Magnetospirillum sp. XM-1: one gene and its partner. The protein of the gene in region 2 interacts with the protein of the main gene of each other region in a pairwise test. Links are inferred from orthologs where the notes say so. Each region holds a gene or a part of one and is shown on either strand. Other genes may lie near its edges.

Region 1 (2,940 bases), 390 kb from region 2 along the record:
GCCGAAAGTGGCGAAGGCCTCCACCAGCCGGGCGGGAACGCAGACCTCGTCGGGACGGACCGAGCCCCTGCCCCCGGCGAAGCTGATGGCGGCGACCAGGCCGGGGGGCGGATCGGCGGCGAGCGCCACGGTGGCCAGACCGCCCGCCGAGCGGCCGACGCTGAGAATGCGCGACGCATCCACATAGGGCTTGGCCGCCATGGCGCGGATCACCGCCCGGATGTCATCGGCCGAGCGGCGGCCCGAGGTGACGTAGTCGGGAGAGGCGCATTTGCCGCTGCTTTCCACGTACTCGCCTTCGGACTGGCCATAGCCGCGCCGCATGAAGGTGACCACCACCCAGCCCCTTCGGGCGAATTCGCGGGCCTGGGCGCGCATGGCGCCGGGGCTCATCGTCTCGCGGTCGGCGGCGTCGCGGGGCGCGCCATGACTGAGCACCGCCAGCGGATGGCGCAGGCGATCGTCGGGACGGATGATCAGCGCGTCGAGGGCGACGGCCCGCCCGCCCTCGGAGAACGACACGGCCAAGCCGCCGGCTTCCTCGACCAGCCCGGCCCGGGCGGCCGGCACGAAGCCGACGAACAGTGCGAGAAAGGCGATGACCAGCGTCTTCATGGTGCCTCCGCAGGGCATGGCGAAGAGCAAAGAGTAGACGGTTTGGAGCGATTGAAAAGAAAAACCCCCCTCCCGTTGCCGGGAGAGGGGTTTCCTTCAACGCGGGTAAGCGTCGGTTGGCCGGACTTAGAAGTCCATGCCGCCCATGCCGCCCATGCCACCCATGCCGCCCATGTCGCCGCCGGGCATGCCGCCCACGTCCTTCTTGGGGCGCTCGGCGATCATGGCTTCGGTGGTGATCAGCAGGCCGGCCACGGAAGCCGCGTCCTGCAGCGCGGTGCGCACGACCTTGGTCGGATCGATGATGCCGGCCTTGATCATGTCGGTGTAGACGCCGGTCTGGGCGTCGAAGCCGAAGGCCAGGTCCTTGGACTCGCCGATCTTGCCGGCGACAACGGCGCCGTCATGGCCGGCGTTCTCGGCGATCTGACGCACCGGAGCCTGCAGCGCGCGACGGACGATGCCGATGCCCACTTCCTGGTCCGGGTTGCCGGACTTCAGGCCTTCCAGGGCCTTGACGGCGTGCAGCAGGGCGACGCCGCCGCCCGGGACGATGCCTTCCTCGACCGCGGCGCGGGTGGCGTGCAGGGCGTCGTCAACGCGATCCTTGCGCTCCTTCACCTCGATCTCGGACGCGCCGCCGACCTTGATGACGGCCACGCCGCCAGCCAGCTTGGCCAGACGCTCCTGCAGCTTCTCGCGGTCGTAGTCCGAGGTGGTCTCCTCGATCTGCGCGCGGATCTGCTTGCAACGGGCGTCGATGTCGCCCTTCTTGCCCGAGCCGTCGACGATGGTGGTGTCTTCCTTGGTGATGGTGATGCGCTTGGACGTGCCCAGCATCTCCAGGTTGACGCTTTCCAGCTTGATGCCGAGGTCTTCGCTGATCACCTGACCACCGGTCAGGATGGCGATGTCTTCCAGCATGGCCTTGCGGCGGTCGCCGAAGCCCGGAGCCTTCACCGCCGCGACCTTCAGGCCGCCGCGCAACTTGTTGACCACCAGGGTGGCCAGGGCCTCGCCCTCGATGTCCTCGGCGATGATCACCAGCGGACGACCGGACTGAACCACCTGCTCGAGCACGGGCAGCAGGGGCTGCAGGCCCGACAGCTTCTTCTCGTGCAGCAGGATGTAGGGGTTATCCAGCTCGCAGGTCATCTTCTCGGCGTTGGTCACGAAGTACGGGCTGGTGTAGCCACGGTCGAACTGCATGCCCTCGACCACGTCCAGCTCGGTGTCCAGGCCCTTGGCCTCCTCGACGGTGATCACACCCTCGTTGCCGACCTTTTCCATGGCCTTGGCGATCATGTCGCCGATTTCCTTCTCGCCGTTGGCGGAGATGGTGCCGACCTGGGCGATCTCGGCATTGGTGGCGACCTTGCGCGAACGCGACTTCACGTTCTCGACCACGGCGGCCACGGCCAGATCGACGCCGCGCTTCAGATCCATCGGATTGAGGCCGGCGGCCACGGCCTTGACGCCCTCGCGGACGATGGCCTGGGCCAGCACGGTGGCGGTGGTGGTGCCGTCACCGGCCAGATCGGCGGTCTTCGAGGCCACTTCGCGCACCATCTGGGCGCCCATGTTCTCGAACTTGTCGGCCAGCTCGATCTCCTTGGCGACGGTAACGCCGTCCTTGGTGATGCGCGGAGCGCCGAACGACTTCTCGATCACCACGTTGCGGCCCTTGGGACCCAGGGTGACCTTCACCGCATCGGCGAGAATGTCGACGCCGCGCAGCATGCGGGTGCGGGCGTCGGTGGAGAACTTGACTTCCTTGGCAGCCATTTGTCTGAACCTCTATGGAATTCTGGAATTAGGCGAGAATGCCGAGAATGTCGGATTCCTTCATGATCAGCAGATCGACACCGTCGATCTTGACCTCGGTGCCGGACCACTTGCCGAACAGCACGCGGTCGCCGGCCTTGACGTCGAGCGCCACCAGCTTGCCGTCGTCGCCACGGGTGCCGGAACCGACAGCCACCACTTCACCCTGCATGGGCTTTTCCTTGGCGGTGTCGGGGATGATGATGCCGCCGGCGGTCTTCTCTTCGGCGTCGAGGCGCTTGACCAGCACGCGGTCATGGAGCGGACGGAACTTCATTTCGGGAATTACCTCCGTAAGACGTTTCGATCTGCCGGGGTGCTGTTAGCACTCTCCGGCGACGAGTGCCAACCATCTAGGAGGGGTGAGCGGGAGAGTCAAGCGCGATCGGGTGAAATTTCCCGCACTTTTCGGAGCAGATTGTAGCAACTTAATGATTCGTAATGATAAATTTCCGCCATGGACATGCCGCGATTCGCACCTACATTCTTGCTCAGCGATTT
Region 2 (3,070 bases):
GTGCTGGTGGTGGGCACCACCGGCCTTTCCAAGGACGACGAGGCCCGGCTGGCCGAGGCCGCCAAGCGCGCCCCCATCGTCTACGCCCCCAATTTCAGCGTCGGCGTCAATCTGCTGATGGCGCTGACCGAGCGCGCCGCTTCCATCCTGGGCGAGGATTACGACATCGAAATCGTCGAGATGCACCACCGCCACAAGGTGGACGCGCCCTCGGGCACGGCGCTGGGCCTGGGCCGCTCCGCCGCGCTCGGCCGCCAAAAGGCGCTGGATTCCGTGTGGTGCAAGAGCCGCGACGGCCATACCGGGGCGCGGCCCAAGGGCGAGATCGGTTTCGCCACCTTGCGCGGCGGCGACGTGGTGGGCGACCACACCGTGATGTTCGCCGCGGAAGGGGAAAGGGTCGAACTGACCCACAAGGCGTCGTCCCGCGCCGTGTTCGCCAAGGGCGCGGTGCGCGCCGCCCGCTGGGCCGCCGATTGCCGGCCGGGGCTTTATTCCATGCGCGACGTTCTGGGGCTGTGAGAATGAGCGACGAGCAAAAGGCCCCCCAAGCGCCGGTCGGACGCCGCTACAAGGAGTGGGAGCACACCTCGGCCGAGGAAGTGGCGTTCTCGCGCAAGGTGTTCTACGGCATGATGACCTTGCTGGCGATTCTGCTGGGGGCGCTGGTCTACGGGGCGCTAAGATAGGCCTGTCGTCCTGGTGTCGTGGCGCTGTCGCGGGGTCCGCCCCATGCTGGCGCCACCTTTCCCGAGGGTCCGAAGCATGACCGATACCGCCGAAACCATCCGTGAGCTGCGTCTGCAACGCGCCTGGTCCCAGGAGCAACTGGCCGAGATCGCGGGTATCAGCGCCCGCACCGTCCAGCGGCTCGAACAGGGCCAGGCCGCCGCGCTGGAAACGCTGAAGGCCCTGGCGGCGGCCTTCGACATGCCGATCGATCGCCTTCGGGGAGGCTCCGCCCCCCTCGCCAAGGATGATTCCATGATGACTGAAACCGCTGTGCCGTCGCCCGCCCCCCGTGACCCCCAAAGGACGTTCCGCCGTCATCTTCTGGTGTTCGCGGCCGTGATGAGCGGGCTGGCCGCCATCAACCTCTTCCACAACCCGGATCATCTGTGGGTGATCTATCCGGCGCTGGGCTGGGGCGTTCCCCTGGCCATCAAGGCCCTGTCCCTACGCCACACGCCGCCGGCCGCCGGCTGAAAGCAAAACCCCCGCCGATGAGGCGGGGGTTTCTTGTTTCGTCAGACGCTGGTGTCGACGTTGTTGCCGCCGCTCTTGGGGCCGCCCTTGGCGACGCCCACCAAGGCGGGGCGCAGCAAGCGGTCGTGCAGCGTGTAGCCCGCCTGCATCACCAGCACCACGGTGCCTTCGATCTGGCTGGGGTCTTCCATCTCCATCATGGCCTGATGCAGGTTGGGGTCAAACTTCTCGCCCTGGGCCGCCACCGGCTTGATGCCGTAGCGCTCGAAGGTGGCCAGCAATTCCCGTTCGGTCATCTCGACGCCGGTGGTCAGCGCCGCCAGGGATTCGTTGCCGTCCCGCGCCGCCGCCGGCACCGAATCCAGCGCCCGGCGCAGGTTGTCGGCCACCGACAGCACGTCCTTGGCGATGTTGGAGACGGCGTACTTGCCGCGATCCTCGGCCTGCTGCTCCAGGCGGCGGCGCGTGTTCTCGGTCTCGGCCTTGGCGTAGAGCACGTCGTTCTTCAGCTTGGCGATTTCCGCCTCCAGCTGGGCGATGCGGTCGGATTCGGCGGCCGGCGGCGCGGCGGATTCGGCGGCCGGGCCCGGTTCGGCGCTTTCGGCGGCGGGCATCTGCTCGGCGGTCTGATCCTGGGTCATATCAAGGCTCTCTCGACAGGTTGAAGTTGCAATCAGGTGGGTTGCCCGATCAGGCGGCCGATCACACGCGCGGTGTAATCGACCATGGGAATGATGCGGGCGTAGTTGATGCGTTGCGGGCCGATCACCCCGATGGCGCCGACGATGCGCTCGCGCGAATCGCGGTAGGGCGCCACCACCATGGAACAGCCGGTGACGCCGAACAAATCGCTTTCGGCGCCGATGAAGATCTGCACCCCGTCGGCGACCCGGGTCAGGTCCACCAGGCGCAGGAACTGCTCGGAGGTTTCCAGCGCCTCGAACAGCGAGCGGATGCGCTCCAAATCCTCGACGGCGGTGACGTCTTCCAGCAGATGGGACTGGCCGCGCACGATCAGCGCCGACTGGCTTTCGCCGCCCGCCCAGGTGGCCAGCCCGGCCTCGATCACCCGCTTGGTGAGCGAATCGAGCAGGGTGCGCTGGTGTTCGAGCTCTGCGGTGATCTCGTCCCTGACCTCGTCCAGCGAGCGCCCCGCCAGCCGGGCGTTCAGGTAATTGCCGGCCTCGACCAGGGTGGACATCTCGACGCCGTCGGGCAGGTCGAGGATGCGGTTCTCCACCATGCCGTCCTCGGTGACCAGGACCACCAGGGCGCGGTTGCGGCCCAGCCAGACGAATTCCACGTGTTTCAGCGTGCGCTGGATCTTGGGCGCCACCACCACGCCGGCGCAGCGGCTCAATCCCGACAGCGCGCCCAGGGCCTCGCCCAGCACCTGCTCCATGGAGCGGCCCGCCGCCTTGCACTGGGCGTCGATGGCCGAGCGCTCGGATTCGGCCATGCGGCCCACTTCCAAGAGGCCGTTGACGAACAGGCGCATGCCCGCCTGGGTGGGCAGCCGCCCGGCCGAGGTATGGGGCGCGTAAAGGAGGCCGAAATCTTCCAGATCGGCCATGACGTTGCGGATGGTGGCCGGCGACAGGCCGAGGGTGAGGCGGCGCGACAGGGTGCGCGAGCCGATGGGCTCGCCGGTTTCCACATAGGATTCCACGATCTGGCGGAAGATTTCCCGCGATCTGTCGTTCAGCTCGGTAATGACGGGGCCCTTGGTCCGTACCATTGCCTTCTCCGGTGCGGCGAAAATCTAGTGGCGCCTTGCCCCCTCGTCAATGTCGGGGGGTCGAGATTGTGGACGACACCCACCATATGGAGGTAGCTTGCCGCCTCTTTGCCTTCCTTCGAGGAT

Evidence for each region.
Region 1: the proteins of grpE (region 2) and groL interact in binary tests that used the Escherichia coli proteins (3 or more experiments, as listed by UniProt). The link is inferred for Magnetospirillum sp. XM-1 from one-to-one orthologs.

What each region holds. Positions count from the first base shown.
Region 1 is NZ_LN997848.1:1,131,028-1,133,967, reverse strand. Bases 72-2,940 are described here. They hold groL (chaperonin GroEL), read right to left. Parts: upstream 2,401-2,940; coding sequence 742-2,400; downstream 72-741. Other genes in these bases: XM1_RS23865 (hypothetical protein), read right to left, coding at 2,815-2,940; groES (co-chaperone GroES), read right to left, coding at 2,429-2,716; XM1_RS05405 (S9 family peptidase), read right to left, coding at 72-615. Also shown: more of XM1_RS05405, read right to left, coding at 1-71.
Region 2 is NZ_LN997848.1:745,555-748,624, forward strand. The notes cover bases 48-3,046. They hold grpE (nucleotide exchange factor GrpE), read right to left. Parts: upstream 1,848-3,046; coding sequence 1,248-1,847; downstream 48-1,247. Other genes in these bases: dapB (4-hydroxy-tetrahydrodipicolinate reductase), read left to right, coding at 48-522; XM1_RS24470 (hypothetical protein), read left to right, coding at 525-689; XM1_RS03610 (helix-turn-helix domain-containing protein), read left to right, coding at 766-1,206; hrcA (heat-inducible transcriptional repressor HrcA), read right to left, coding at 1,880-2,944. Outside these bases: more of dapB, read left to right, coding at 1-47. UniProt on the Escherichia coli protein: Participates actively in the response to hyperosmotic and heat shock by preventing the aggregation of stress-denatured proteins, in association with DnaK and GrpE. It is the nucleotide exchange factor for DnaK and may function as a thermosensor.